DNA from 3 places in the Photobacterium sp. Alg240-V54 genome. Region 2 is predicted to be linked to each of the others. Evidence: predicted binding sites of a transcription regulator. Region 2 holds the regulator's gene; each other region holds the start of a gene.
The links. The regulator CRP, encoded in region 2, controls carbon source genes, mostly activating them, when cyclic AMP is high. The targets are predictions, from matches to a motif close to TGTGANNNNNNTCACA.
Positions count from the first base shown of each region.

Region 1: G6R09_RS08260 (ROK family protein) is a predicted target of CRP. The motif match lies at 7,912-7,927, and genes of this name have one in related genera.
Region 3: udp (uridine phosphorylase) is a predicted target of CRP. The motif match lies at 7,651-7,666, and genes of this name have one in related genera.

Region 1 covers NZ_UNRL01000002.1:609,425-620,547, reverse strand. Annotated here, with positions in the region: gene G6R09_RS08290 (LON peptidase substrate-binding domain-containing protein) at 1-358, shown strand, start outside; gene G6R09_RS08285 (L-lactate permease) at 969-2,552, shown strand; gene G6R09_RS08280 ((Fe-S)-binding protein) at 2,657-3,376, shown strand; gene G6R09_RS08275 (LutB/LldF family L-lactate oxidation iron-sulfur protein) at 3,389-4,804, shown strand; gene G6R09_RS08270 (lactate utilization protein C) at 4,816-5,559, shown strand; gene G6R09_RS08265 (LysR family transcriptional regulator) at 5,704-6,606, shown strand; gene G6R09_RS08260 (ROK family protein) at 6,603-7,817, opposite strand; gene queE (7-carboxy-7-deazaguanine synthase QueE) at 8,088-8,768, shown strand; gene asnS (asparagine--tRNA ligase) at 9,032-10,432, shown strand; gene G6R09_RS08245 (GGDEF domain-containing protein) at 10,635-11,123, shown strand, end outside.
Region 2 covers NZ_UNRL01000005.1:190,000-201,122, forward strand. Annotated here, with positions in the region: gene trpS (tryptophan--tRNA ligase) at 1-449, shown strand, start outside; gene G6R09_RS14360 (aminodeoxychorismate/anthranilate synthase component II) at 552-1,127, shown strand; gene G6R09_RS14365 (aspartate aminotransferase family protein) at 1,487-2,710, shown strand; gene astA (arginine N-succinyltransferase) at 2,822-3,838, shown strand; gene astD (succinylglutamate-semialdehyde dehydrogenase) at 3,851-5,308, shown strand; gene G6R09_RS14380 (DUF1338 domain-containing protein) at 5,349-6,143, shown strand; gene G6R09_RS14385 (hypothetical protein) at 6,209-6,403, opposite strand; gene crp (cAMP-activated global transcriptional regulator CRP) at 6,586-7,218, opposite strand; gene G6R09_RS14395 (OsmC family protein) at 7,601-8,005, shown strand; gene G6R09_RS14400 (phosphoribulokinase) at 8,066-8,935, opposite strand; gene G6R09_RS14405 (YheU family protein) at 9,080-9,292, opposite strand; gene G6R09_RS14410 (hydrolase) at 9,387-10,352, opposite strand; gene G6R09_RS14415 (ABC transporter ATP-binding protein) at 10,415-11,123, opposite strand, start outside.
Region 3 covers NZ_UNRL01000003.1:162,220-173,342, reverse strand. Annotated here, with positions in the region: gene G6R09_RS09850 (MATE family efflux transporter) at 1-1,122, shown strand, start outside; gene G6R09_RS09845 (DASS family sodium-coupled anion symporter) at 1,450-2,865, shown strand; gene G6R09_RS09840 (ATP-binding protein) at 2,895-4,220, shown strand; gene G6R09_RS09835 (response regulator) at 4,233-4,706, shown strand; gene G6R09_RS09830 (zinc/cadmium/mercury/lead-transporting ATPase) at 4,841-7,432, shown strand; gene udp (uridine phosphorylase) at 7,820-8,587, shown strand; gene G6R09_RS09820 (hypothetical protein) at 8,855-9,085, shown strand; gene G6R09_RS09815 (Card1-like endonuclease domain-containing protein) at 9,185-10,351, opposite strand; gene G6R09_RS09810 (LysE family translocator) at 10,655-11,123, opposite strand, start outside.

The DNA of each region.
Region 1 (11,123 bases), on a different contig from region 2:
GTTTATGAGTATTACTATTAAGGGCGTTGAAATGTTTTTAATTAATAATCACTGGCAAGACAACGATCGTCTTTATATTGGTGATACCTCACCTGTCCCAAATTGGCATAGCAAAGGGATTAATTTTATCGATCAAAGCATTTCAGACAACTTACAGCAACTGTTCCAACAGCATCCAGATCACGCCCGTTACTACCCAGAGCCTAAATTTGATGATATTACGTGGGTATGCCAGCGGTGGCTCGAGATCCTACCATTAGAAGTCAACCAAAAGCAGTGGTTTATGAGTCGTAATGATTGCAGTGCTGCATTATCTTTTCTACACACAGTTATCAGTAATAATGCGAATTTAAAATAAGTAAGTACCACCATAATCATTTTTCACACTCACCGACTTATGAGTAATTGTTTGCGATATTTAATAGAAAGTTAAACTTAATGCAAAATAATAGCTTCCTGTTATTATTTCTCTCTATTAATATATTTAACCACAACTAAATAAGGCTTACTGCATTTCAGATAACCATAACAAATGCATTATTAACCGTATTATTGCTTGTTATCTCGCTTAAATAATCACTGTAGTGATAATCATTACCTTTAATAAAAATAAACAAATAAAACAACGGCAATAAACACCTAAAATATTAGCTTATGTATGCAAATATATTGTTTCCAATAATGCTATAATCATTTGCTCTCCCCTTTTAAAGACAAACTCTAATGCATTGATTTTTTAGTCTTAATAAATAAAACAGTTACATCTATTTTTATGTTCACATCACATTTAATTAATACGTATGATAAATACACAAAAGAAATAGATAGAAAGTTTCTTTTTCCTGCCTAAAATAATATTCCCACTGAGGTAATCAGTACAAATAATACTATTCACATAGTAATAATAAATAAAAATAAAATTCGTCTGTTTGAATATGGAATAAGACGACTCAGTCAGGGAAAAAAACATGCTAAATCTAGCGATATCGATCATTCCAATTTTATTATTAATTTGGATGATGACGAAAAAAAATGCTCTACCTTCACATATTGCATTACCTGTAACCGCATTAATTATCGGTTTTTTACAATTAGTTTATTTTGGCACTAGTGGACGACTATTAACTGCAAATATTATTTCTGGCGCTTTATCAGCAATCACTCCAATTTCTATTATTGCGGGCGCGATTTTATTAAATCGTACCCTCTCAATTTCAGGCTGTGAAGATGTCATAAAACAATGGTTAGAAGGTATTAGTAAAAACCAAATTGGTCAGTTAATGATCATTGGTTGGGCCTTTGCCTTCATGATTGAAGGTGCGTCAGGATTTGGTACGCCCGCTGCCATTGCAGCACCTATTCTAGTCGGACTAGGCTTTAACCCGCTACGGGTTGCAATGCTGGCATTAGTCATGAACTCAGTACCAGTCTCTTTTGGTGCGGTCGGTACGCCAACATGGTTTGGGTTCGGTAACTTAGGGCTTTCTGATACTGAATTACTCAATGTCGGCAGTTTATCTGCCATCATGCACACTGTTGCGGCAATCGTTATTCCAGTTATTGCGTTGAGGTTTATTGTTAGTTGGCAACAAATTCGCCGTAACATTATTTTTATTCAGCTGAGTATTTGGTCATGTACGCTACCTTATGTTTGGCTTGCACAATGGAACTATGAATTTCCAGCCCTAATTGGTGGCGCTATTGGTTTAACATTATCAATCTTTTTTGCACGCTATAACATTGGTTTAGAAAAGAAAGAGCTAACTGACATAGAAAAAACAACGACTACGTTACCTTTTGGACACGTATTTAAAGCTATGGCACCAACTCTATTACTGATCTTTATTTTAATTGTCACTCGTATTAAGCAATTAGGATTAAAAGGCATGTTAAACGACGCAACGCCAATGTGGAATTTCCACTTAGGTTTTGCTGATTTACATATTAGCCAAGCGTTGATTATTCACATCAATCAAATTTTAGGCACTGATACTGCTTGGGCATACAAAACCTTATATGTGCCTGCATTAATTCCTTTTTTCTTGGTTGTTTTTGTGTCGATTCCTTTTTTAAAAATGAACAAAAAACAAGTAACCACCGTGTTTAGCGACACAACATCACGAATAAAAACGCCCTTTATTGCTCTTGTTGGTGCGTTAATTATGGTGAAGTTCATGATGATTGGTGGCGACCATTCACCGATTATGACAACCGGTAATGCTTTTGCGGCACTTTTAGGTAAAAACTGGCAATACTGTGCCGCTTACCTTGGCGCTTTAGGTGCATTTTTCTCAGGTTCCGCGACGGTTTCTAATCTTACTTTTGGTGCGATTCAACAAAGCATTGCTCACACCGTTGGCTTACCTGAAACCATTATTCTGGCCTTGCAATCTGTCGGTGGTGCAATGGGTAATATGGTATGTATCAATAATATTATTGCAGTATCAGCCATTCTTGGTATTGCAAATAAAGAAGGTTACATCATTAAACGAACCGTTATTCCAATGGTTTTATATGGCGTAATTGTCGCAATTGTAAGCATTTTTCTTTAATCACTTAACACAATCGGTTTACGCGCTGTGCCGCAGTGTAACAGGTGTAAACCAACAGTATAACATTAATATCTCAGGCGCCTTTACGCCATTGGAGCAATAAAATGAAGGTAAACTTTTTTGTCACTTGTCTTGGTGATACCGTAAAAGCAGAGGTTGCTAAAAAGACAGTGCAACTGCTTGAACAACTCAAGTGTGAAGTGATTTTTCCAGAACGCCAAGGATGTTGTGGTCAACCAGCACTAAACAGTGGCTACATTGAAAAAAGCAAGCCAGCAATGAAAAGCATGATCGAAGCATTTGAAATTAACGATTATCCAATCGTGACCCCTGCTGGCTCATGCGCCGCTTCAATAAAGAAATATCCACATTATTTAGAAGATGAGCCTGAATGGGCAGCTCGCGCACAAAAAGTTGCTGACCGTTTATTTGAATTGACCCAATTTGTTGTACGCCAATTAGGCGTGGAAAATGTTGGTGCGCGTCTTAAAGGTAAAGGGGTTTATCACCCATCTTGTAGCCTTATTCGTAAATTAGGCGTACGTGAAGAACCACTTATTTTATTAAATAACGTTGAAGGCTTAGAGTTATTACCGATTGATAACCAAGAAACATGCTGTGGTTTTGGTGGTACTTTCTCAGTCAAAATGTCTGAAATTTCAGGTGAAATGGTAACAGAGAAAGTACAGCACATTAGCGCAGTAAAACCAGACTTCTTAATTGGTGCTGATATTAGTTGTCTACTCAATATTGGTGGTCGTATTAGCCGCGAAGGTCAACCAATTAAAGTAATGCACATTGTTGATGTGCTGATGAGTCGTTAAGAGGTCATTCTTATGTCAATGAAAACAAGCAACGTTAAATTTAAAGATCGTATTCATCTAAAAATGAAAGACGAGTCAATGCGTGCCGCCGTTGCCAACGCACAAGAACGTATGTTTAAAAGCCGTGCTGTTGCTGCTGAAAAACTCGGTAATTGGGAAGAATGGCGTGAAATGGGCATGGATATTCGTAACCATGTACTTGAAAATCTTGATTACTACTTAATGCAGCTTAGTGAAAATGTAGAAAAAAATGGTGGTCATGTTTTCTTTGCCGCAACAGCTGAAGATGCAACCAACTACATAGAAACAATTGTACAGAAAAAGAACGCTAAAAAAATCGTAAAATCTAAATCGATGGTGACTGAAGAAATCGGTATGAACCAGATGATTCAACGCAATAATTGCGAAATCATCGAAACGGATTTAGGCGAATATATTCTACAAGTCGATGATTGTGATGCGCCCTCACACATTGTTGTGCCAGCATTACATAAAAACCGCACTCAAATTCGCGAAGTGTTCAAAGAAAAGCTCGGTTATGACGGCACCTCAGATCCTGAAGCCATGACCCGCTTTGTCCGTGAGCATATTCGTCATGATTTCCTTGAAGCAGAAATCGGTATTACTGGGTGTAACTTCGCCATTGCAGAATCTGGCACTGTCACACTAGTGACTAACGAAGGTAATGCACGTCTAGCCACCAGCTTGCCAAAAACCCATATCGCCGTCATGGGCATGGAACGTATTGTTCCTACTTTTGAAGAATTTGATATTGTTGCGAGCCTATTATGTCGCAGTGCCGTTGGCCTACCATTAACAGGTTATGTCACTGCGCTAACAGGTCCTCGTGAGGGTGATAATTGCGATGGTCCAGAAGAGTTCCATCTTGTTATTGTTGATAACGGTCGTTCAAAGATTCTAGGCTCAGAATTCCGCCCAATCTTACGTTGTATCCGTTGTGCAGCGTGTGTTAATACCTGCCCTGCATACCGCCATATTGGTGGGCAATCTTACGGTTCAATCTATTCAGGTCCAATTGGCGCAGTATTATCGCCTTTACTTGGTGGTTATAAAGATTTTAAAGACTTACCCAATGCTTGTAGCTTATGTCGTGCTTGCCATGATGTCTGTCCAGTAAAAATTCCACTGTCTGATTTATTGCTAAAACACCGCCAAATTATGGGTGAAGAAAAAATCACAGCAGCATCAGAACGTGCTGCAATTACGGGTTTTAACTTTATTAACTCTCACCCATTCATCTGGGATAAGACCGTAAAAATGGGCGCGATTATGGCGGGAAAACTGATTAAAGATGGCAAATTGCCATTCAAAGTAGGTCTGCTTAGCGCTTGGACACAAACGCGTGATTTACCCGACCCCGCAGGTCAATCATTCCGTAGCTGGTTTAAAAACAGAAACAATAAATAAGGGACTTCCGCATGTCAGAGCAACGTATTTTTAACCGCGATAGTTTCCTTGATAATATCGCGATACAACTTGGTCGTGAGCGTATTACAGCGCCTGTAGTACGCCCAAATTTAAAATATAACTGTCATAAAGAGGTTTTTGCAAATAAAAGCCCTGATGAGTTAAAAGCCATTTTAGTTGACTACACTGAAACAACATTAGCCTCTCAGGCCGTGGTTACAACCAAAGATAAGCTAACAGAAACGTTACGTAATGTATGTTTTCACTATTGTACTGATGATGGCGAAGGCCTAAATCCTATCGGTGAAACCATCTTTACAGCAGATAATCGTCTGCTAGATATCATTAATCCGAAAGATTTGACTGAAAAACAACATGGCGTCTATATCTGGGATCATAGTGCAGGTTATGAGGCAAATATTGCGGTTGCGGAACGGGCTAAAGTCGGCGTAGTATTTGCCGAACAGGCACTTGCAGAATCAGGTACGATGGTGCTTTACAGCCAAGCTGCACAAGGTCGAGCAGTTAGTTTGCTCCCTGAGGCGTCTGTGTTTATCGTACCTAAAAGTAACATTGTCCCTCGCTTAACCCAAGCGACAGAAGTCTTACATCAAAAAGCACGTAATGGTGAACGTATACCGTCATGTGTAAACTTTATTTCAGGTCCTAGTTCGACTGCAGATATCGAGCTGATCAAGGTTGTTGGTGTGCATGGGCCCGTCTTTGCCACCTACATCATTATTGATGATATGTAGTTTTACCTATCACCAATAGTGATAATCAAACTAGCAGGATGCTAGTGGTTAAGCACTTAAACGGGAATACGAAAAAACGCAGTTATCGGACTGCGTTTTTTTTCGCGTATAATTCGGCAATAAACCGACTCATGGAATATTAATATGCCTGCCATTGATGATCTCGTTCTTTTTACTCAAATTATTGAGCATGGATCGTTCAGTAAAGTTGCTGAACTCAATAACATCACCAAATCTGTTGTTAGTAAACGTATCAGCAAGCTTGAGACAAGTTTAGGATTACAACTTATTTACCGTACCACGCGTAAGCTAACACTGACCGAGCCTGGTGAAGTGCTCTACCATCGAGCAAAAAGTATCAATAATATTGCTCAAACCGCGTTTGATTCTGTTACCGGCTATAGTGAAGCACTCTCAGGTAAAATACGGATGTCAGTCCCAACGATTTCAGGCGAACTGGTGCTAGCGAATGCTGTTTCTAGTTTTTGTCAAAAGCATCCTGGCCTCACCGTTGATATGTCACTTAATAATCACTTTGTCGATTTGGTTGCAGATAACTACGATCTGGTTATTCGTACTGGCTACCTTGAAGACTCAAGCCTTATTGCGCGGCATATTTTTAACTCTCGCTGGGTTATCTGCGCCTCACCCACTTACTTTGAACAACACGGAATACCTGAAACGCCAAAGGCATTAAATAGCCACAATTGTTTAGGTTATAATCCTCAAAGCTCAGGTCCTTTTGAATGGCAATTTATTCGTCAAAATAAGATCTATACCCATAAGGTCAGTGGTAACTTTTCATCAGATAATGCCGCCGCATTAAAAAAGGCGACTCTTGCTGGTAATGGCATTGCATATTTACCGACTTGTTTAGTCTATGACGAATTACAACAAGGAACACTGATTGAAGTATTAGCCGCCCATGCAGGAAAAGTCGTTGGTATTTATGCCGTTTACCCTTACACCCGTAAACCTGCTAAACGCATTCAAGCCCTCATTGAACATATTCGAGAGAGCTACATGGAAATTAAAGAACAATTTTAGCCATCGACCAATTTCATTAATAAATGACCGTCATACAACGCTTGTTTAACTAAAGCAGCCCCAGGCATGGTTGCTTGAGTATAAAAACAACTTTCTTTCAGCTCTAAATCGCGATTATAAATCGGTAAAGTTTGACCAATAATACATTCCATTATTGCCGGATATAAGACCGATTTAGCGCGATTTAACTCGCCGCCAATAAGAATCCGTTGTGGATTAAACAGATTAATCATAATCGCTATTGCTTGCCCAAGATGATGACCAAGATCGATGATAATTTGACGAGCAAGTGCATCACCCGCAACTGCTGCATCACAGATAGCTTCAATGGTTAATGTCGATGCTACCAATGTTGATGTATGCCCTTCTTGTAAACGAAGCGCTGTTTGCTCTAATACTGCCGTTAAGCTGGCAACGGTTTCTAAACAGCCATGATTGCCACAAAAACAGCGCTTACCATAAGGTTTAATCTGAATATGGCCTAATTCACCAATATTACCGGTTCGACCTTGAAGTACCTTATCATCTAAAATAATTCCTGCACCAACACCATGATGGACAGACACTAAAATAGAATTTGAAACCCCTTGTGAATTACCAAACAATTTTTCGGCCAGCGCCCACGAGCGGGTGTCATTACCCACAAATACTGGTAATCCTGTTTCTTGATGAATAATGTCACTTAACGGTAAATTATTTATAGTGTAATGCGGCATTTGTAATACGATGCCTTCATCAGCATTGACAAGTCCTGGTAATGAAACAGCAATGGCTGAAATACGATCAAGAGCACTAACGTGATTAGCAAAAAAAACATTAATTTCAGTTAATAATTTAGACACCACATCATCTTGCTGCACTTGTTTAATATCTTGCCGTTCCTCAACCAAAACATCACCACTTAATGAGTGTAATGCGATGGTTAAATAACCTCGACCTAATCGAATCGATAAAAATTGCCAACCTTCATTGGCAGGTACTAGTCCTATTGCCGGACGCCCACGACTCGTCGATTCTTGATATTGTGTTTCTTTTATTAAATGCGCTTCGATTAATTCACGGGTTATTTTGGTAATACTCGCAGGAGCAAGTTGACTACGTTTAGATAATTCAATCCGTGAAATAGGTCCGTACAGATCAATAAGTTTATATACGCTCCCGGCATTATTTCTTTTAATATGATCAATATGACCTGGCTGAGCGACGTACATGTCGATACTCCTAGGGGAAAAACAGCGCTAAATATCATTCAGTTTCTAATTTTTTTACTTTGCGAACTAATTGTGAAGTCTCTTGTTCTCAGGACGTGACAGATGTCACGAGGAATCCCTAAAGACTTCCGCTTTCGGTTCTGACATAATGATAAATCGACATTTCGTCGAGTATAAATTCAACTAGCAAATTTAATCTCTTGCGTGCTTTTACTCAGCCATATTTACTATGGTCTCTCATTGGTAATGACAAAAGTAGCGGTAGAGAATATGAGGTTCCACGTGTACAAAATTAATGAAGTCTTCGAAACCATTCAAGGTGAAGGTGTATTCACCGGCGTTCCTGCTATTTTTGTTCGTTTGCAAGTCTGCCCTGTTGGTTGCTCATGGTGTGATACTAAACAAACATGGACTGCTGAGCCTGAAGATTTAGTCAGCGTTGAACGCATCATGGTAAAAACAGAAGACTCTCCACTTTGGACACAGCTTGATGCTGATGGCGTTGTAAATTTATTAATTGCTCAAGGTTATACTGCTAAGCACGTTGTTATCACTGGTGGCGAACCTTGTATTTATGATTTACGTCCATTAACGGCGGCATTAGAAACCGCAGGCTTTAATTGCCAGATAGAAACCAGTGGTACTTCTGCTATTTTAACCAGTGATAATACCTGGGTTACGGTATCACCTAAAATCAATATGAAAGCGAAATTACCGGTTTTAACTTCTGCCCTAGCCCGTGCTAACGAAGTTAAACACCCTGTTGGTACACAAAAAGATATTGATCAATTAGATGCTCTTTTGGCAACGGCAACATTACGTAATGATGTCACCATTGCTTTACAACCTATCAGTCAAAAGCCTCGCGCAACTGAGTTATGTATTTCAACCTGTATCGCACGTAATTGGCGTTTATCAATTCAAACCCATAAATATTTAGCGATTGCTTAACTTAAGCCTTTAAAATTATCACACTATAATTTCAACAAATAATAAGGCAATGATAAGGCTCAGTTTGATTATCATTGCTAAAATGATCGTTTCTTAACCGATCTTGTGGGTGAATTATCACTTTCCCACATCAATTTATCAATCTGATGAGATCAATGCTTGATGCTTGACGTAAGAAAGGTAATATTACTAATACAACGATATCTTTAAGCACGTCATACTTTAATTCCAAAGTGAGTGCCTAAACGGAGAATAACTTAAACATGACTTACGCGCCTGTAACAGACGTATTAAGCGGTAAGCTAGCAGTTGACAGTGAAATTACTGTTCGTGGCTGGATCCGTTCACGTCGTGATTCCAAAGCTGGAATTTCTTTCCTTGCCATTTATGACGGCTCTTGTTTCGACCCGATTCAGGCCGTGGTCTCTAATGAGTTAAATAATTACCAGGAAGAAGTACTTAAATTAACAACGGGTTGCTCTGTTGAAGTCACTGGTACTATTGTTGCCTCTCCTGCTAAAGGTCAAGATTTTGAGCTAGTAGCAACCGCAGTTAAAGTTGTCGGTTGGGTTGAAGACGCTAACACTTACCCAATGGCGAAAACACGCCACTCAATTGAGTATTTACGTGAAGTTGCTCACCTACGTCCACGTACTAACGTGATTGGCGCAGTAGCACGTGTGCGTAACTGTCTATCTCAAGCAATCCACCGCTTTTACCACGAGCAAGGTTTCTTCTGGACATCATCACCACTTATCACATCGTCTGATTGTGAAGGTGCGGGTGAAATGTTCCGTGTATCAACACTTGATCTAAACAACCTTCCTTTAGACGATAAAGGCAGTGTTGATTACGATAAAGACTTCTTTGGTAAAGAAACATTTTTAACCGTTTCTGGCCAATTAAATGCTGAAGCTTATGCATGTGCATTAAGCAAAGTTTACACGTTCGGTCCAACTTTCCGTGCTGAAAACTCAAACACTAGCCGCCACCTAGCTGAATTCTGGATGGTTGAGCCTGAAGTTGCTTTTGCTGATCTAAACGATGTAGCAAAACTTGCTGAAGACATGCTGAAGTATGTTTTTGCCGCTGTTCTTGAAGAGCGTCGTGATGATCTTGAATTCTTTGCTTCTCGCATTGATAAAGAAGCTATCACTCGCCTTGAGCAATTTGTTAACGCTGATTTTGCACAAGTGGATTACACTGATGCAATCCAAATTCTATTAGATTCTGGTAAGAAATTTGAGTTCGATGTTGAGTGGGGCATCGATATGTCTTCTGAGCACGAGCGTTACCTTGCTGAAGAACATTTCAAAGCACCTGTTATCGTTAAGAACTACCCGAAAGACATTAAAGCTTTCTACATGCGCTTAAATGATGATGGTAAAACAGTAGCAGCGATGGATGTTCTTGCTCCAGGTATTGGTGAGATCATCGGTGGTGCGCAACGTGAAGAGCGTTTAGACATTCTTGATGCACGTATGGTTGCTATGGGTATCGACCCTGAGCACATGGGTTGGTACCGTGATTTACGTCGTTACGGTACAGTGCCTCATGCTGGCTTCGGTCTTGGTTTTGAGCGTCTAGTTTCTTACGTAACAGGCATGGGTAACGTGCGTGACGTGATTCCATTCCCACGTACTCCACGTTCAGCAAACTTCTAATTTTCATAGTAAGTTCGCCTTTCAAAAAGCCACTTTAAAGTGGCTTTTTTTATGTTTAATTAAAATAAATCAATAAAAGTGCACGCGTAAATACTCACAAGAAATCCAAAATCATTGATTTAATAGCAAAAATAGATTAAATTCCACTTAATAATTCACCAGCAGAATACATTCCACCCTGCTTTTATAATGAAACATCAACATGAGAACGAAGCATTACCCATTTAGCAAACATGCTATTACTTCCCTTAAATATTTTGCTTTATTTCTTTATCTGTTCTCTAGCCTTTATTTAATTTATAACATTTACCATATTGAAAGATTTCACCAACGCTATATTACTAAAATTAAATCGGTGTATTCATATACTCGCCGTTTTAACTCGTATTACAACAATACTCAAGAGGAATATAAAGCAGCAAATCATTATAAAAAAGATAATGTATCATTAATTGTTAATACTGCTAGTCAAGTAAAAGTGCTGTCAAATGGTATTAGTAAATTACGTTCAGAGTTAAACCAACTTACTAATAATAATATTTGGACTATTGCTGTTCTTGAAAATCCCGCTGATTACGCACATTTTGATCCTATTCGGCCAGAATATTTGAATCAATTTGATAAATACGGTGAAAATTCAGTTATGCAACGTATTGTTGAACGAGAAGGTTTACTTAATACATATCAATCT
Region 2 (11,123 bases):
TGAGCTTACAAGATGCGACTAAAAAAATGTCTAAATCAGATGATAATCGCAAGAACGTGATTACACTGTTAGAAGATCCTAAGTCGATTCTAAAGAAAATTAATAAAGCCCAAACCGATGCAGAAATGCCGCCACGTATTGCGCACGATATTGAGCAAAAAGCGGGTATTTCAAATCTAATGGGTTTGTATTCTGGCGCAACAGGCAAAACATTTGCTGAGATTGAAGCCCAGTATGCTGGCGTTGATATGTATGGCCCATTTAAGAAAGATGTTGGTGAAGCGTTAGTGGCAATGCTAGAGCCAGTACAAGCTGAATATCATCGTATTCGTGGTGATCGAGCTTACCTTGATAGCGTGATGAAAGCGGGTGCAGATAAAGCATCAGCGCGTGCTGCTGAAGTGTTGAAACAAGCTTACCATGCTGTAGGTTTTGTTGCGCGCCCATAAGCGTTAGTCATTATCATTCTAAAAAAGCAGGGCTTAGGCTCTGCTTTTTTATCGCCACTAATCGCTGTCGCTGACAGTGACCAATAAGAGCTTAGTTGTAGTATGTTGTTAATTATTGATAACTACGATTCATTTACTTACAACCTTTATCAATATTTCTGTGAATTAGGCGCAGATGTCGTTGTTATTCGTAATGATGAGATTGATATTGCGGCAATTGAAGCGTTAGCACCGACCCATTTAGTTATCTCTCCAGGTCCTTGTACGCCTAATGAGGCCGGTATATCTTTGCAAGCGATTGAGTATTTTGCCGGTAAATTACCAATTCTTGGGGTGTGCCTTGGTCATCAATCATTAGCGCAAGTGTTTGGTGGTGATGTGGTGCGGGCTCGACAAGTCATGCATGGTAAAACCTCTGCGATCACCCATACTGATTGTGGCGTATTTAAAGGGCTAAATAATCCGTTAACCGTTACTCGCTATCATTCATTAGTAGTGAAAGCGGCGACATTGCCTGAGTGTTTTGAGATCACTGCTTGGACAGAGTTAAACGGTGAAATCGATGAAATTATGGGGATCCGTCATAAAACCTTAGCCCTTGAAGGGGTGCAATTCCATCCTGAAAGTATTTTGACTGAACAAGGTCATGCACTATTAGCTAACTTTCTGCAGCGTTAATTCCACTATTACTGCTATTTTTACGTACTTATTGCGTTGGTGATAAGTACGTTACTGTTGTTGTTATCCTCGCTGTTGCTGTTTCAATATCTTATTAACGCTACTGATTTACTATTGTTAACAATTTTCCCTTTATTGGTGATAGTGGAATTCTATGCGCTGAGGAATGATTATTTCCTAGCGGGAACGGCTATCTGTCATTGGTGGTGGTTAATAATATTCCGCAAGTAATGCATAACTATTTGTGGTGTATTTATTAGTTAACACCTTGGTTTGAATAAAAACTACTGTCTTTATTGGCAAAGGTTAATAAAATGTAAATACTAATAGTAAGCTATAAAGCACAGAAGGATAGTGTGATGGCAACTGAAGATAAATTACAACGGTCGTTATTTGATGAGGTGATGGTACCTTGTTATGCGCCAATGGATATTATACCTGTTCGTGGACAAGGCTCACTGCTGTGGGATCAACAGCAACGTGAGTATATTGATTTTGCAGGTGGCATTGCAGTCAGTTGTTTAGGACATTGTCATCCTAAAATGGTGGCAGCATTAACAGAACAAGCACAGCAATTGTGGCATTTAAGTAATGTTATGACCAATGAGCCAGCATTGCGGCTAGCGGATAAACTGACTCAATTAACCTTTGCCGATAAAGTCTTCTTGGCTAACTCTGGCGCAGAAGCTAATGAAGCTGCATTGAAATTAGCCCGTCGCTATGCGGTTGATAATTTTAGTGCAGAGAAAGATCAAATCATTGCCTTCAACCATGGTTTTCATGGCCGAACCTTTTTTACGGTTACCGTTGGTGGCCAAAGTAGCTATTCCGATGGCTTTGGTCCTAAACCACAAGCCGTAACCCATATTCCTTACAATGATATCGCAGCCATTGAGGCATTAATTGGTGATAAAACCTGTGCCGTTATGATGGAACCATTGCAAGGAGAAGGCGGAGTGATTAGCCCAAGCCTTGAGTTTGTGCAGCGCGTACGTCAACTGTGTGATCAGCATCAGGCGCTATTAATTTTTGATGAAGTTCAAACTGGTAACGGCCGTACGGGAGATTTGTTTGCTTATCAAGGCTTAGGGGTGACACCTGATATTTTAACTACCGCTAAATCATTAGGTGGTGGCTTTCCGGTCGCGGCAATGTTAACTACCGCCGCTCTCGCCAGTCATCTAAAAGTCGGTACACATGGTTCGACTTATGGCGGTAATCCGCTAGCGTGTGCTGTTGCAGAAGCCGTGGTCGATGAAATCAGTCAACCGGCACTCTTAGCAGGTGTTAAGCAACGTGAAGTATGGTTCCGTGAAGCGCTACTGCAAATTAATAGCCGTTATCCTATTTTTAGCGAGATACGAGGTAAAGGCTTATTACTAGGGGCGGTATTAACGCCAGAGTGGCAAGGACGGGCGCGAGATATTTTAGTTGCTGCAGGTAATGAGGGACTAATGGTACTTGTCGCTGGTACTGATGTGGTGCGCTTTACGCCGTCGTTAGTGATTGAGCAAAAAGATATTGATGAAGGAATGCAACGCTTAGAAGCGGCGATTGCAACGTTATATAACGCCAATTGTTAGCTGTGATTAACTTGTAATTGCGGGGTTAGTTAATACCAATAGCCCCATTCTAACGCTGATTTCAAGCGAGGCAATGGCTGCCGTCATTGCCTATATTTAGGAGGGAATGCGATGCTCATTATTCGTCCTATTACTTGCGCTGATTACCCTGCACTGATGCAATGTGCAGAAGCCTCTGGCCATGGTTTTACATCATTACCCATTAATGAAGATTTACTCCGTGGCCGCATTCAACACTCTCAAGCCAGCTTTAATACTCGTGTTACCTCGCCAGGACAAGAAAGCTATCTGCTAGTCGCTGTTGATAGCGATACTGATCAAGTGGTTGGTACAACCGCGATTGAAGCCACGGTTGGGCTCGATGTGCCTTTTTATAATTACCATTTAAGTACCGTGACCCATGCCTCGCGTCAGTTAGGGGTGCACAATATTGTTAAGGTGCTGACATTAGGTAACCAATATACCGGTGAGACTGAGCTGTGTAGCTTGTTTCTATTACCTGAATGGCGTCAAGGTCTTAACGGGCGGTTATTGTCTAAATCGCGGTTTTTATTGATGGCTGATCATCAACAACGCTTTGCTGAGGTTGCTTTTGCTGAAATGCGTGGTGTGTCTGATGAGCAGGGGAATTCTCCGTTTTGGCAATGGCTGAAAGAACATTTTTTTTCGATTGATTTTACTCATGCAGATTACCTAACAGGTATTGGCCGCAAAGGCTTTATTGCTGATTTAATGCCGAAATTACCGATTTACGTCAACTTACTCAGTAAAGAAGCGCAAGTAGTGATTGGTCAAGTGCATGTGAATACACGTCCAGCATTACAATTACTTGAGCAAGAAGGGTTTTGCTGCCGTGGCTATGTCGATATTTTTGATGCTGGCCCCAGTGTTGAATGTGATGTGCGTAATATTGAAACCGTGCGTCATTCACAGCGATGCCAAGTTGAAATAGGTCAACACACCAGTGATCAATGCTATTTGGTTTCTAATTGTCAGTTAGCAGGATTTCGTGCGGTTGCAGCGCCGTTAGCAGTCAATGCGCAAGGGCAAGTGGTGATGACCGCTGACGTTGCCGCTGCGCTTAATGTTGATACTGGTGATGAAGTGCGGTTAGTCGCGCAATCATAATAGGAGAGTCGCATGAGCTTATGGATCAATAATCAGTGGTTAGACGGTGCTGGTGAGCAATTTCAATCACTCAATCCTTATGATGACAGTGTGGTTTGGCAAGGTCAGGCAGCAACGATTGCACAAGTTGAAGCGGCGGTTATTGCGGCATCGGCTGCGTTTGTAACCTGGCGCAATACTCCCCTTAATCATCGAGTCCAGATCATCGAGCGTTTTGGGCAATTAGTGCAACAGCATCAATCACAGTTAGCTGGTGTTATTGCAGCAGAAACAGGTAAGCCGTTATGGGAAAGCACCACAGAGGTTGCTGCCATGATTGCCAAGGTGGCATTGTCGCTTCAGGCTTATCATGAACGCACTGGTACTCGACAACGTCAACAGGCGCAAACAACCATGGTGGTAAGACACCGTCCATTAGGGGTTATGGCTGTGTTTGGGCCGTATAATTTTCCCGCACATTTGCCTAATGGTCATATTATTCCGGCACTATTGGCCGGAAATACAGTGGTGTTTAAACCTTCAGAGCTGACGCCCAATACTGCGCAGTTGATGTGTCAATTGTGGCAGCAAGCAGGCATAAGCGCTGGTGTGATTAATTTAGTTCAGGGAGGGCGCTCGACAGGAGCGGCTTTGGCTGCCGCGAACGTGGATGGCGTTCTGTTTACCGGTAGCGCTCATACTGGGCATCTATTGCACCAGCAATTTGCAGGTCAGCCACAAAAAATGCTGGCATTAGAAATGGGCGGTAATAATCCACTGGTTATTGGCCAACAATATGGCGATCTTGATGCGGCGGTGTATACCATTATTCAGTCTGCTTTTTTAAGTGCCGGACAGCGTTGTACCTGTGCGAGGCGATTATATATTGCGGCAGGAAAAGCTGGTGATGAGCTATTAGCGCGTTTGGTAACCGTGAGCTCGCAATTGACAGTGGGTGATCCATTTGCCACGCCTGCCGTTTTTATGGGGCCATTGATATCTAATACCGCAGCCGATCAGCAGCTGGACAATCAGCAGCAATTAATCGCGGCTGGTGGCATAGCCTTGTTAGCAGCGACACGTGGCCAAGGTGCAATCGTTACTCCTGCGATTATTGAAGTCAGTGCCGTTAGTGAGCCTGCAGATGAAGAGTACTTTGGACCGTTATTGCAAGTCAGTCGTTATGATGACTTTAGTCAAGCAGTGGTCAGTGCAAATCAAACCCGTTATGGATTAGCTGCAGGATTAATATCAACAGATGAGCAGCAATGGCAGTATTTTATTGACCATATTAGAGCGGGAATTGTGAATCGAAATCGACCATTAACTGGCGCCAGTGGTGATGCGCCATTTGGTGGCCCAGGAGCATCTGGAAATCTACGCCCAAGTGCTTATTATGCCGCCGATTATTGTGCTTACCCGATGGCATCTGTTGAAGATGTATCAGTGCAATTGCCGTCTCAATTAGCGCCAGGTGTGAGCTTGAACTAAGATATATACACTGATGATGGTTTAAATAAGCGGGTAGATTATGGAATCAATTACGCAACTTTTTGATGGTTTATGGCACGACTATAGTCAACGGTTATGTCCATCAGCAGTGCAAATACAGCGCTTATTAACCGAAGATGCGGCGTTGTTAAATGATCATATTGCACTGCGCAGTTTTGGCGTACCTAAGTGTAGTTTAGCGGTTGTCGCCGCGCCGTTTATTGCTTTTGGCTACCAGCCGCAAGCGAAATACCATTTTGAGACGAAAAAACTGTACGCTGAATATTTCATGCATCCTGATCCTCAATTACCCAAAGTCTTTATTAGTGAATTACAGTTAGGCAGTTGTTCGGCAGAGTTACAACTTATGGTGCGTAGTCTGTTAGATCAAGTCGATGATGACTATTTTCGCAACCCTGATTTTGTTTATGGTGGGCGTCCATGGCAATTGGATTTTACAAGCTATCAATTCTTAGCCGCTGAAAGTGAGTATGCTGCTTGGGTTGCAGCGCATGGCTTTGGCGCTAATCATTTTACGGTCAGTATCAATCAACTTGAGCAATTTACCGATTTAGAACAGATTAATCACTTATTACGTCATAACCAGTTTGTGATTAATCAGGCTGGTGGTGAAATTAAAGGTGATGCAACAGTAATGTTAGAGCAATCAGCAACCATGGCGGATGAGGTTGGAGTGAGCTTTAGAGATGGGGTTCATTCCATCCCTGGTGGATTTTACGAATTCGCTAAACGCTACCCACAACCCAATGGTGAATTGTATAGCGGCTTTGTAACGGCGTCGGCGGATAAAATCTTTGAGAGTACCAATAGCTAGCTAGGTGTTGGTGGTGAAAGAGCTGCGATAATAAAACAGCACTTAGGCAAGTGCTGCTTAAGTGATCAGTTATCTAGCGGTGAAGCCCAAACGCCAGATTCATCAGCAGGGCAGCGACGTAATCCCGTTTGTTGCTCAAGGTAGCAGCGGCTATCGCTAAACCCTGTCATTTCAATGGTTGTTGGCTGACCCGTTAACACGCCGGGTACGGTGGTGTAACTGTTAGCTGAAAAGCGTTCAATATCCATATTGACCATCATTGATTGTTAAATCCATTTGTGATCGAAATGTAGCATGAATGAATGCGATTACAAATGAAAATTTAACAGAAATATTAACGTCATCAATGATTGCTTTTCGATGTTGGTAGATAAACGCTAAGATCAAAAAAACCGCAGGTATCAGCTGCGGTTTCATTGAGGATAACGGCGATACTAAATAATTAGCGTGTACCGTAAACCACAATTGTTTTGCCGTGAGCAGAAATAAGATTTTGCTCTTCCAGCATTTTCAATATACGACCCACTGTTTCGCGAGAGCAACCTACGATCTGGCCAATTTCTTGACGGGTGATCTTAATTTGCATGCCATCAGGGTGTGTCATTGCATCCGGTTGTTTTGCCAGATTAAGTAGTGTCTGTGCAATACGACCAGTCACATCAAGGAATGCAAGGTCACCTACTTTTTGGCTTGTCACTTGTAAGCGGCATGCCATTTGAGCAGATAGACGCATTAGAATATCTGGGTTAACTTGAATTAACTGACGGAATTTCTTAAATGAAATTTCTGCAACTTCACAAGGGCTTTTAGCACGAACCCAAGCTGTACGTTCTTGGTCTTCTTCGAACAAGCCGAGTTCACCAATAAAGTCACCCTGGTTTAGGTAAGAAAGGATCATCTCCTTACCTTCTTCATCCTTGATTAATACAGCAACAGAACCCTTCACGATGTAATACAAAGTTTCTGCTTTTTCACCTGCGTGAATTAACGTGCTCTTTGATGGATATTTGTGAATGTGACAATGGGAAAGAAACCACTCTAAAGTTGGATCTGTCTGCGGTTTACCTGGAACCATATTACTAACTTCCTCTGCATGTGTTGCCCAACAATATGTTCTGTGACGATAACTCAACAAAACTTTTTGATGGTAGGGTTATTCACTCAGCTGCTGGGCTGCAAGCTAACTTGAACTTAGTAAGAGTGTATCCTTTTTTTTAGGTTTTTTCTTGATATTGATCTAGCTGATTCACTCATTTATGAGAGATAAGTGTGCACGTGATCACATCGTTGTGAGTTAGTTACCAATAGCATAGTTTGAAGATGGATTTATTGGCTAATTGTGCCTATTTGAATACGCAACGAAATTAATATTAAACACCACAAATAACGTTTACATTGATGGTATTATCAACAAAAATAGGGCTAAAATCTAAATAATATAGCTAAAGGAGATAAAAATGCAGTCACGCGTAAAATGGGTTGAAAATATGACTTTTGTCGGTCAGTCATCATCAGGACATAGTATTGTCCTAGATGGTAATGGTGGTGATAAAGCGCCGAGCCCAATGGAATTAGTGTTAATGGCTGCGGGTGGGTGTAGCTCGGTTGATGTGGTGAGTGGGTTACAGGATCTACAGCAGCAGATTACAGGTTGTGAAGTACAAATTTCAGCAGAACGTCGTGAGCAAGCGCCACGATTGTTTACTGCAGCTAAGTTACATTTTGTGGTGACAGGTCATGATTTAAATGATGACAAAGTGAGTCAAGTAGTTGCTGATTCTCTCGAAAAATATTGTTCAGTATGTTTAATGCTGGGTAAAGGCGTCGAACTTAGTCATAGCTATGAAATTGTTATGGCATAACGCTATTTTCATTAACGGTTGCTGATAACAGCGACCGTTAATTAATACCAAGTTCAACCACTAGGCGATTTTGCCGTTTTCAATTAATTGCTCTAGTAATGGCCGCATAATTAATTCCATCGCAAAACTCATTTTTCCGCCAGGAACAACCAGCGTGTTATGGCGCGACATAAATGACCCTTGGATCATGGAGAGTAAATATGGGAAATCAACGTCTTTCAAACCGCGAAAACGGATCACCACAAAGCTTTCATCTAAACTTGGAATGCCTTTAGCACTGACAGGGTTGGAGGTATCAACGGTAGGCACCCGTTGAAAGTTAATATGAGTACGAGAAAACTGCGGGGTGATGTAATTAAGATAATCATCCATTGAGCGGACAATTGATTCCATTACTGCTTCACGAGAATGACCGCGATCGCGAGTATCTCTAATAATTTTCTGAATCCATTCTAAGTTAACAATGGGTACCATTCCAATGAGTAAATCAACATGCTGAGCGACATTAATATCGCCGTCGACGACACCACCATGTAGACCTTCATAAAATAATACATCAGTATTTTCAGCGAGCTGTTGCCACGGAGTGAACGTACCGGGCATTTGATTATAAGGCACCGCTTCATCAAAGGTGTGTAAGTAACGCCGAAACTTACCGCTGCCATCTTGAGAATATTGTTTGAAAAAGTGAGCTAATTGTTCAAAATCATTAGCTTCTGCGCCGAAATAGCTGATATGACGACCTTGCTCTTTAGCTTTACGAATTTCACAGTCCATTTCTGGACGTGTAAAACGGTGGAAGCTATCACCCTCTAGCCATGCAGCGTTAATGTCCATCATATTAAACATTTTACGAAAGGCTTCAGATGTAGTGGTTGTTCCTGCACCTGATGAACCAGTGACTGCAATAATAGGGTGTTTTACCGACATAATTCACCTTGTTGTGATTACTAGATGTTAAGAATAAAAACAGCACAGCAATGAATGTTACTACAAGTTTACATAAATGTCGGTTTTGAGTGATAAAAGTGCTAGCAAGGGCCGACTTTTATGATGAATAAATAGTGCGGCTTTTTACATTTGGTTGCGAAGTTTAATGTCGACCGATTCATGTAATTCAGAGAAAACAATCACCGCATCACCGGCTTGTAGTTGACGTCGAACATAAGCCACCTTATCGCTAAGGCTGATTTCTACTTCACCGTAATCGGTGCCTTCACGTAAAATAAATTGCTCAATAAGGTTGGTCAGTGTTTCTGGAGCTATGTCTTGCCAAGGAATAATCATTACAGCTTCTTAAATGACTAATAAAACAATAGTCGCAGTATATTCTTAAAATAGACTGAAAAGAAACGGGGTCATTATTGGTTGTGCTCAAGGGTTATGGTTGTAATTGGTGATGAAACCATTCCGGCACTGTGTGTTCAAGCCAAAAGGTCGGTTTTAAAATAGAGCCACTGACAAAACCAACATGGCCGCCTTGTTGATATAAGTTGTAGTCAATATTACTCGGTAAAGGCTGTGAAGGGATCACCGATGCAGTCATGAACGGATCGTCTTTGGCATGAATAATCCGTAGTGGCGTCGTTATATGGCTGAGCTGAGTGAGACCACTGCAACGTTGATAATAATCGTCGGCATCAATAAAACCATGCAACGGTGCAGTAATGTACTGATCAAATTGCCATACCGTATTAATAGCGTCTAATTGCTGATGTGAGATTGGCATTTTATGTTGGTGAAGGGTGATCCGTTGCGCCATGGTACGCTTCATTGAATTGAGTAAATAGCGTTGATAAATTTTAGAAAAGCCTTGTTGAATACGTGCCGAACACGAGGCTAAATTTAGCGGTGGAGAAATTGCTTGAGCGGCGATAATCTCGCTATCATCACCATATTTTGCAAGGTAGTTAATCAGCATATTACCGCCAAGAGATACACCAACTGCAATCAATGGCCGCAGAGGGAATTGTTCACGCAGCCATGTGATAAAAAAGCGGGCATCATTGATTTCACCAGAATGATAGCCTCTTGGCTGACGATTTAGCTCACCACTACAGCCTCGAAAATGCATCATTACTCCAAGCCAACCTTGTTGTTTCGCAGCATACAGTAGTCCATTGGCATAAGGGCTATCAAAGCTACCTTCTAGACCATGAAACAAGACCATCAGTGGTTTATTACCGTCTGTGGGGTTTTGTGTCCATGCTATATCGAGGAAGTCATCATCAGGCGTGATCAGCCGTTGGGTTACTGGTGTGAATAGTGGCTGACGGCGAACAAATCGAGGCAGCAAGGTTTGAAGATGCGGATTTTTTAATCCTAGCGCAGCAGTGAAAGGTTGCATGTCATATCCTTGATTCAAATAAAAACGCCGCAGCAATAAAATATCACTCCGGCGTTAAATGATCACTCAGCGTTAAGCTGATTTTCCATCTCTTCTAATTGTTCTTGCAGTTCCATCCATGCCACTTCAATGTCTTCAAGATCCGCTTTAGCATTGCCTTGGAGTTTGAGTTGTTCATTCATTTGTGCTTTGTTTTCTGGCTCGTAAATAGTGCTATCACTTAATGCCGTTTCTGCTGCCGTAATGATGTCGTTAAGCTTATCCATTTGCTTTTCAAGCTTGGTGATTTCTTTACGAATCGGTGCCGTTTGTTTGCGGAACTCAGCATCTAAACGTTTTTGTTCTTTACGTGAAGCTGCGCTGTTGTCTTTATTGGTATCCGGTTTGGCAGCCTGTTGCTCACGACGCTCATTACGTTGCTGCTCACTTAACCATTTGTGGTAATCGTTTAAGTCACCATCAAAAGGCACTACTTGGCGATCATGAACCAGATACAAATCATCTGTTGTTGCGCGAAGCAAGTAACGGTCGTGACTAACAATAACCATCGCGCCTTCATAAGATTGCAATGCAAAGGTCAGCGCTTGACGCATATCTAAATCAAGGTGGTTAGTCGGTTCATCGAGTAACAATAGGTTAGGGCGTTGCCATACAATCAGTGCTAATACTAAGCGGGCTTTTTCACCACCAGAAAACGGACCTACTTTCTCTAGCGCTTTATCACCAATAAAACCAAAACTGCCTAAGTAATCACGCAGCTGTTGTTCAGTA
Region 3 (11,123 bases), on a different contig from region 2:
GCGAAAGGCGCTGTAGCTAAAGCTGCTACCCAATATTTGGTGATTTTATTACCCAGTGCGCCTTTGATTGCGGTTTCTATGTCTGCAGGTGCGGCGTTGCGCGGCGTCGGTGATGCTCGACGTTCGATGGTCGCAACGTTAATAGGTGGTGGTGTTAATGCGGTATTGGATCCATTATTTATTTTTGGCCTGTCGATGGGTATGCAAGGGGCTGCGATTGCTTCGGTGTTTGCTCGATTAGCGGTGATGTGTTTTTCTCTATATGCGGTGATATATAAACATCAATTGGTGGCTAAACCTGATTTAAGCAGTTTCAAATTAGCATTACCTACGGTGGCTAAAATTGCACTTCCAGCAATACTAACCAATACTGCGACTCCGATTGGCAATGCAGTCGTTACTAGTAATATTGCCCAGTTTGGCGAGAGTTTTGTCGCGGGTTATGCGGTTATTGGTCGTATTATGCCGGTGTGTTTTGCACTGGTCTTTTCACTATCAGGCGCAGTTGGGCCGATTATTGGGCAAAACTTTGGTGGCGAGCGTTGGGATCGAATTAATCAAATATTACGCGATGCAATGCTATTTACCGCAGTATATTGTGTTGGTGTTTCTATCTTGTTGTGGTTTGGGCAAAACTTCTTGATCGCAATGTTTAGCCTTACTGGTGATGCCGCTGAAATTGTGGGTGTATTCTGTAGCGTGATTGCGATTACGTTTATCTTTAACGGTGCATTATTTGTTGCTAATGCTGCGTTTAATAATCTTAATCGCCCTACATGGTCAACGGCCTTAAATATGGGTAAAGCGACGTTAGGTACGATTCCATTTGTTCTTATTGGTGGTCATATTGCGGGAGCGAGTGGCGTATTGATTGGGCAAGCTGTAGGCTCGGTGGTGTTTGGTGTTATTGGTTTTGGTTTGGTTATTTACCAAGTTAAGAAAATGGGGCTTGCTCATGAGCAGCAGCCATTGCAGAGTAATGAAATTCTTACGCCCTCAGTTCCTGTTGCACCATTTTGTTCTTCACGCACCTATATGGGGACAGAAGATGTGCTGGAAGAAACGTTAGCGGCTGAAATTGAACCTAGCAATAATATAACGTCGTCGAAAAAATCTGATTAATCACTGCTATTAAGTGACAACTATCCCTTGTGATGGTTGTCACGTTATCAATGTAAAATAATGGGTAAGTGACAATTTATTTGTCGAGCCATGATCGCTATTTATCTAAGTAGCGATTATTTAACTGCTTTTATTGATCTGAGACGATGAAAAAATAGCCATAGCCATAGACAATAATAACACTAACAACCATCCGTCTGAGCGGGAAGGTTGCGATTATCGCAATTGACCATCAGCAGCCAATGTTAGTCTAGCCATTTCACTTCACCTTTAGTTTAAGGAAAATAAAGGTGATGGCGTATTTATTGTTTAAGGGAATAATGTTCTATGCGTCAAAATCTTCGCTATATCATACCTATTCTGATCCCATTAATTATTTTGTTATTACCCGCTTCCGCTTTTCCGATTGAGGGATTAACGGTGATTCAACAGCGCGTTATTGCTATTTTTTTATTAGCAGCGTTATGTTGGGTCATGGAGCCTATTCCTATTTATGCAACGTCAGTTGTTATCATTGTGCTGGAATTATTATTATTGTCAGATAAAAGCCTATATTTATTTAGGCTTGATCAAGGGCAACCTCATTTTGGTAACTTAATGAGTTATAGCGAGATAATGGCGACTTTTGCCAGTCCTATTATTATGTTGTTTTTAGGTGGTTTCTTCTTGGCTATGGCGGCGACAAAATACCGCTTAGATGTCAACTTAGCACGGGTGTTATTAAAACCGTTTGGGCATCAACCTAAATATGTAATGTTTGGTTTAATGTTGATCACCGCTATTTTCTCGATGTTTATGTCAAACACGGCGACAACGGCAATGATGCTGTCTATTTTAGCGCCAGTGATCACGTTATTTGGTGCTAAAGATCCCGGCAAGATAGCGTTTGCATTATGTATTCCTGTTGCGGCTAATATTGGTGGTATTGGTACCCCAATTGGTACTCCGCCCAATGCGATTGCACTGAAATATCTTACTGGTGAAAACCTGATTACTTTTGGTGAGTGGATGTTCTTTGGCGTACCATTCGTGGCGGTATTATTGGTATTTGCATGGTGGTTGATCAATAAACTTTATCCTGCAACCCAAGCATCGATTGAACTGACGATTCAAGGTAAGTTTCTTAAAACGCCTAAAGCCATCACGGTGTATGTGACTTTTGCTGTGACTATTTTACTGTGGTTGATGGGCTCTATGCATGGCATGAACTCTTATACTGTAGCGTTAATTCCTGTCGCGATTTTCTCGTTAACTGGCATCATCAATAAAGAAGATCTTAAGAAAATATCGTGGGATGTTTTATGGTTAGTATCGGGTGGTATTGCACTTGGTTTAGCGTTAGATAAAACCGGTTTAGCCAAGCTGGTGGTACACAGTATTCCATTTGATATTTTCTCACCGTATGTGGTGTTATTAGGCGCGGCAATGCTGTGTTTATTGATGGCGAACTTTATGTCTCATACTGCAACCGCTAACTTATTAATGCCAATTATGGCTGCTTTGGGTACATCAATGGTGTCATTAGCACCACTCGGTGGCGAAGTAACGCTGATTTTAGTGGTGACTTTTGCGGCATCACTAGGGATGTCATTACCGATCAGTACACCACCTAATGCGTTAGCACATGCAACGGGTCATGTTGAGAGTAATCAAATGGCACGGGTTGGTGTGGTGATTGGTGTTGTAGGTGTTGCATTGAGTTTTGTGATGATTTGGGGTTTACAGCTAATCGGTCATATCTAATCGGTTAACACTGAATAAAGGATGATGCCATGAATCAACCTAAAGCATTAAAACGGATCATTGATACCTATTTTCAAGATCCTGCGACGACGATTGCAGTTACTGCGGGCACTGAAGTGTTACGCCAAGAAGGCTATAACGATCGTCTATATTGGGTTAAACAAGGCGAGTTGTCTGGCTATTTAAAAAGTGCAGAAAATGGCTTAAGTGCTCAAGTGTTTGTGGTTAAAGAAGGGATGTTTTTTGGCGTCCATAGTTTCTTTGCGCAAACATTAGTCGCATCAACCACTGTGGTAGCTGAAAAAGACAGTGAAATTGCATGGATTGACTTATCAACGCAAGCGGTTGAACCGGAGCATTATGGTTCATTGGCCGAGCAATTTATGCCGGTCATGGTACATGAACTGGCAACGCGTCAAATGTTAACGGGTATTGCAGCGTTAGAAAAAGAAAAAGCCTTGCAAAAGCTCTACGCCACGGAACAAATGACAACCTTAGGTCAGTTAGCTGCAGGTATCGCGCATGAACTTAATAATGCGATTGGTGTTATCAGCAGTAAAACAGAAAATATACAAACGGCGATGAATCAATTTGTTGAGGATAACCAGCCGCAAATGACCCCGTTTTTATTGCATGGGATCAGTCACGGACAAACCATCAGTTCAGCGCAAGTCCGTGAGCGCACTAAAGTCTTACAGCAGCAATACCGTTTGAGCCGAGAACAAGCTCGAACCCTTGCGCGTGCCTTACCGCAAGGAGAGGTTCCTGCAAATTGGCTTGATGATATTGATGCGGCGTTAATCTGTTGGGACAGCGGCCGTGATTTACGGGACATTCGATTAGCAGCACGCCATGCTGCCAGTATTGTGCGTTCGGTGAAGCAATTAGGCGGCGGTGATCATGCACGAATTCCGGATGTTGATATTAACGATACCTTGCATAAGTCATTGGCTTTATTGCAAAGTAATTTGCGTTATGTGGAAGTGGTATTACGTCCGGCTATTTTACCGCCATTAACTGCAAGTGTGACTGAACTCGTACAAGTGTGGGTTAATCTGATCAAAAATGCTTGTGATGCCATGGAACATACGCCAGCACCACAAATTGAAATTGCGACACGAAGTGTCAAAAATAAGTTATTAGTCACGATTACCAATAATGGCCCAATGATTGATGAAGTGACGCGACGTAAAATTTTTAATCCTAATTTTAGTACCAAAAAAGGCGGATTATCGTTTGGCTTAGGTTTGGGGCTAGCAATAGTACAACGCATTGTGAACAGCTATGGCGGTACGATTGTGGTGAAAAGTGATCATCAACGGACCACATTTAGAATCAAATTACCGATAACGTAAAGGACGGTTATTATGGAAAAAATTACGATTATTTGCGTTGATGATCAACGTGAAGTATTGAGTGCAGTATTAAAAGACTTAGCACAATTTGAACCTGCTTTTTTATTGGAAGATTGTGAGTCTGCAGATGAAGCATTAGCCTTGATGGATGAACTGGATGCTGAAGGTCAGTTTATTGGCATGGTTATTTCAGATCATGTGATGCCGGGTAAAAGTGGGGTCGAGTTATTAACAGCAGTCGCCAATGATAGTCGCTTTATTCATACTAAAAAGGTGTTGTTAACGGGTCAAGCTACCCATCAAGATACCATTGCCGCCATCAATCAAGCACGTATTGAAAGTTATTTTGAAAAGCCATGGGATGCAGAAGTGTTGGTGAACTGTGTGCGAACATTAGTAACAGAATATATTTTTGATATGGGATTAGATTATAATCTTTGGGGGGATGTGATTGATAATACAACAGTTTTAAGGCGTTTACGTTAATTAATCTCTGCGGGTGTAAGAGTATATTTATTTGCTGATGATAATTATTATCACTATTTATCTTGACCTTGGTCTTAACTCAAAGGTTTATAGTTGTCAGTAGTAAAATCTCATAGCACCCAAGGAGAACGATGATGTGTGCTCAATGTCATAATAAAAAAGATCATATCCATACAACCAAATCAACGGTTGCTAATAAAGCGACCGTTACAGTTGTTGCTGCGACGACAGAATGCTGTTCAAGCGTTACTTCAGAGTGTTGTTCAACTAATAAAGACGCTGAAGGGTATGGTGATAACGATACCGAAGGTCCCGCTGCAAGTGGTTGTTGTTCAGGCTCTGCCAATGATGCTATCCATAGTGTCACTAAAAACCCACGCTTTACAATTACTGGCGCCCATGTCGCTGGCAGTGATACCACCGTGGTAAAAAAGAGCTCCCCAACAACTGATGATAACCGTAGTGATGGTGATGAACATCCCGCAGATGTTAACGGTACACATGAACACCATCATAGTGAGCATACCCATAGTGGTCACTGTTGTTCAGCACCAACCATGAGCAAACAACAAGAATTAGCGTTAGAGGCTTCTCTTACCAATAATGCTCATGGCAAAACATTTAGCTGGAAAGTATTAGGCATGGATTGTCCTAGCTGTGCCGCTAAACTTGAAAAAGCGATCATGGCGTTAGCTGCTGTCGATACAGCAAAAGTGATGTTTGCAACTGAAAAATTGATTGTTAATCTTCATGATAATCAACAAGCCGATGTCGAAACGTTAAAATCTGAAATAGAAAATAAAGCTAAACAAACAGGTTTTACATTAGTTTCTACGGCGACAAAAGCTGCCGATATACCGACACAATCATTTTTTATTCAACATCTATCCGTCATTATTATTACGCTAATGATGGTGGTTTCTTTTATCTTAAATAAAACCGTTTCAGCTGAAGCTGGGCTATTAGCCTTTACGCTGACGACAATTGTCGGTTTATTCCCGATATTGAAAAAAGCGGTTGTTTTAGCGAAATCAGGCACACCATTTTCGATTGAAACATTGATGTCAGTTGCTGCTATCGGGGCGTTATACCTTGGTGAAACTGCAGAAGCTGCGATGGTGATTTTGTTGTTCCTTATCGGTGAGCAACTTGAAGGTTATGCTGCTTCTCGTGCACGTAGTGGTGTAAAAGCATTAATGGATTTAGTGCCAGAAGAAGCGACGGTTATTTTAGCTGATGGCAGTAAAACCAAATTATCAGCGGCTGAATTAAAACCCGGTGATGTGATTGAAGTTGTGCCGGGCGAGCGTTTGCCTGCTGATGGCCAAGTACTTGATGTTATAGCTAGTTTTGATGAAAGTGCATTAACCGGTGAATCGGTTCCTGTTGAGCGAACGCCTGGTGAAAAAGTCATGGCCGGTAGTATGGCATCTGATAAAGTGGTGCGCTTAACCATTATTTCAGCGCAAGGTGATAATGCTATCGATCGTATTTTACATATGATTGAAGATGCTGAATCACGTAAAGCGCCTCTTGAGCGTTTCCTTGATAAATTCAGCCGTTGGTATACACCAAGCATGATTTTATTAGCGGCGTTAGTGGTTGTTATTCCACCGTTAGTTTTTGGTCAATCATGGGATGAATGGATTTATAAAGGCCTAGCATTATTATTGATTGCTTGTCCGTGTGCGCTAGTTATTTCAACGCCAGCTGCCATTACATCGGGTTTAGCGGCTGCTGCACGTCGCGGTGCGCTTATTAAAGGTGGTGCTGCGTTAGAACAACTGGGCCATATAGAAGTGGTTGCGTTTGATAAAACCGGTACTCTGACAGAAGGTAAGCCAGTCGTTACTGATATCATTTGTTGGGATAACGATGACGCCAAATTATTACGCCAGGCGGCAGCAATTGAAGCGGGTTCATTACATCCATTGGCAAAAGCGGTAGTGAATCATGCACAACAACAGCAGCTTATTGTTGTTGAAGCCACAGAGCGTGAAACCTTAGTGGGGCGTGGGATTCAAGGTATCACTGAAGGCGATAAATTCTTATTATGTGCCGCTGATCGTTTACCACAAGATATCGTATTAACAGATGCGCAACAGCAACAAGCAACAGCGTTAGAAAATGAAGGTAAAACTTTAGTGGTTGCTGTTCGTAATGCACTCCCGGTTGGTTTAGTGGCATGGCGTGATAACTTACGTGATGATGCGTTAATTGCGATAGAGAAACTTAATAAGTTGGGCATTAAATCAGTGATGCTTACTGGTGATAATGCGCGTGCAGCTGCAGCGATTGCGAAAGAAATCAATATTGATTACCGCGCAAGTTTATTACCCGCTGATAAAGTCTCTGAAATTCGTAAGCTAAATGACGCTCAAAGTGTAGCGATGATTGGTGATGGTATTAATGACGCGCCAGCAATGAAAACTGCCACCATTGGTATAGCAATGGGGGGCGGTACTGATGTCGCACTTGAAACCGCCGACGCTGCCATTACTCATAACCGTTTAGCTGAATTACCGGTAATGATTGAATTATCGCGAGCGACTTTAAATAATATTCGTCAGAATATCGGTCTTGCGTTAGGTCTTAAGGGCGTGTTCTTAGTGACGACTTTGCTTGGTGTGACAGGATTATGGGTTGCGGTGTTAGCTGATAGTGGTGCAACTGCTTTGGTGACATTAAATGCGTTACGTTTACTGCGTTTTAAGCCTAAGCAATAATCGACTTCATCATCTCCCACATTTAGCATAATAATGATAAGCAGAATAGGTTAAACACTATTCTGCTTTTTTCTTTTTTCGCTAATTGGCAGCGAAATCTGCACATTAAACGTTAGGCGAACGTTGCTAAATTTTTGTGATGAGCTCGATAGGAAAACGTTTTGCTGTGATCTGAGTCTTGTTAATTTGTAACTAAAAATTTCATTGCTTTCATTTAATGTGATTTATCTCACTAAAAACAGTTTCAGCTTCCGTTATCGTTACAATAGTTTTTGACAGACGTTGTTGTTATGTTGCGTATTACGTCTACTGTCAAATCATAAAAATTAACGATAATTATCCATCTCTGTGCCTACAACAGAGCGATTAAATTTAAAGGGTATCATTATGTCTGACAATAAAGTGTTCCACCTAGGTGTTAATAAAGCCGATCTTAACGGCGCTGAATTAGCGATTATCCCAGGTGATCCTGCTCGTGTAGAAAAAATTGCCAACCTAATGGAAAACCCTGAGTTCTTATCAAGTGCTCGTGAATACACGGTATACCGTGCACAACTCGATGGTAAGTCTGTTGTAATTTGTTCTACGGGTATTGGTGGTCCATCAACTTCAATCGCAGTTGAAGAATTAGCACAACTTGGTGTGACGACGTTCTTACGTGTTGGTACCACTGGCGCGATCCAACCTAATATCAACCCTGGTGATATGATTGTAACGACAGGCTCAGTACGTCTTGATGGTGCAAGTCTTCACTTTGCACCAATGGAATTCCCTGCCGTTGCTGATTTCACTGTAGCGACAGCGATGAAGCAAGCATGTGATGATGCTGGTGCAACTGTACACACAGGTGTAACGGCTTCTAGCGATACTTTCTACCCAGGTCAAGAGCGTTACGACACATTCTCTGGCCGTGTTGTACGTCGTTTCCAAGGCTCGATGAAAGAGTGGCAAGAAATGGGTGTACTTAACTTTGAAATGGAATCTGCAACACTATTAACCATGTGTGCAAGTTCTGGTTTACGTGCAGGTTGTGTTGCAGGTGTTATTATTAACCGTACTCAAAAAGAAATCCCTGATCACGCAACATTAAAAGAAACTGAGGCACGTTCAATTAAAATTGTTGTTGAAGCTGCACGTCAGATGCTTACTAAATAAATATATACGTACTGAATGTAATTAACAGTACTGATATAGATTATAAAAACCGATACTTTTAACTAGAAATAGATAGTTAAGTGTCGGTTTTTTGTTTTGATTTTATTGGTGATGTGGAATGTTGTAACGTTGAAATACGATCAATTAATAAATAGAAAACAGTCATTACTCTTATTAATTACAAATATATTAATTAGTTAGGAATTTAACCATTCATTTCTATTTAATGTAGAATGCACATTTGTTTTGCTGAGTGAAATTATAGATATGATTGATTATAAAATTACATTTCCGAATGGACGTCAAGATAGTATTGCATTGCCAATTTCTCCTGTATTACAGATGAAAATTGCTTATTTAGGTGATGTGTTTGTTGTAAGAGATATTATTGCAACAGTGGGTGAGAATACGACGACGATGACGTTAGTATTAGATGATGGCCAGCATCACTCACAGAAACCACAAGCTGCAGGGGTTGTTTTTAATCGGCTTGGATAAGTGTCCTCAAACAGTATTAAGCGATACTTAATCTTTGATTTAAATAAAAGGCCTTTTGATAAGGCCTTTTTTGATCACTGTTCATTTTACAATAATTTATTATGCTGGGTTATGTGCTTCACCGCCAGCACCTTTAAGCCAATCATAAAGGTGGGTATACAAATCACCCAGTTGATCTGGGCCAATAATGGCTAAGCCTAAATCTTGTGCTCGAACTAAATCGTGATGACGTAAAGGTCGGAAACTCACTAGCATTGCGCGCGCTTGTAAACCACCAAGCAGATCTCGTAATGATTCTAGCTTGTATAAGGTATCGTCACCATCATCACGCATACCTTTGGTCTTACATTCAATAATATGGAGTTTATTGTTAACGATGGTGGCTACATCAAGTTCATTACGTACTTCACGCTCACCAATTTTACGGTAAACTTGCACACCTAAAGAGTGATCTTGAATGGTTGGCAGTTCATTTTGAATAGCGCGAACAGTACTATGAACCAAGCTTTCTAACCACTCGCCATTAGCAAATCGACGTGCTTCTTCATGTTTAAATGTCAAAATACCATTATGGTATGTTGCTAAACCTGTTTCTTCTAAATCCGTCAGTAATGTACCGAGTTCTTTATAGCCTTGTTGTTTTTCACTGAGCTCAACATGCAATATTTGTTCTTTACGGCATGTTGTTGCAAGGTAATTAAGCGTTGCTAAGCCTGGGCCTAATTCTAATGCTGAACTTGCCCAACGTTGGCCTAACTCCCATAATTGGTCGTTAAGCGACTCTGGCATCGGATTATCCGATAATTCACAGCGAGCACCAAAGATTGTTAAGTAGTCAGTAATTTGAATACGATCTTGAACTTGTTGTTGTTCACGGTCATTAGGGAATAACCAACACATTTCATCACTGAAAGGCTCAATGACGTAAATAGGCCAATGGAAAGAGCGGAAAACTTCGTAAGCAGATAATAGACGGTGACGTAAACCACAGCTTGCATTAAACCATACATCGCGGCTGTCTTGCTTTAATTGGTCGGCTAGTTGATTAAGGCGTTGTCGAATTTGGGTGACATTGATAATGTCGGGAATGATGAAAAATTCAACAATAATGTTTCGTGGAATCAAAATAGAAGCGAGGCGATCGTATTGTTTTTGTTGTTGTTCAGTACCAATAAACACCATTTTATCTGCAGGAATTGCTTCGTCTAATAATGGAGTGATCAGACGGACTGGATCCTGATCAATAATGCCAACGTGAGTAATCATAATAATCCTTAATGCGCCCAATATATTGGGCGTAATATTGTGGTGCGCATTAAATAAAAGAAATGAAAAGGTAAGCGTGCGCAGCACATCTATAAGGTATGTATATGAGGTTTTTTAGTGTGAAATTCAAGTCAAATTTTATAGACTAATTATTCTCATATAAATTTAGCTTGTTACCTATTCATTTATTTTCTCTAATACCCTATTTTTAGTCATCTTTTTTAGATAGCTAACGTCTTTTTTAAAAATGCCATCGTAATTAATGGCATTTTTTTTGTTGGAAACATAGTTATCAATAATAACTTACATGCTTGGTGGCGTCGGTAGCTGTGACGCTAATAGCCAAATAGCAAGCACAAAGAATATTAATCCCATGAATTTATGTTGGTTATTACGGAATTTTTCATTTTTTAGTAATGATTGACCAAACACACCGATAGTGGTTACTAAAAATAGATTAAACAATAATCCTAAAACATTAAGCAGTAATCCAAGCACTAGCATTTGCTCGCCAGACGATGTCGCCACGTGCGTTGAAACAAACTGTGGTAAAAACAAGACAAAGAAAATCAGTGCTTTTGGATTAAGTAAATTAGTAAACACCGCACGGCGATATAACGTTGATGCCATTTTATTGCAATGTTCTAGTTCTTGAGGGGCGTCATCAGGATGAGTACGCATACAGTCCCAGCCCATTTTTAATAAATAAGCGCCACCGACTAGGCGTAAAACATGCAATGCGATTGGATTCATTGCAATCAGTGCTGATACA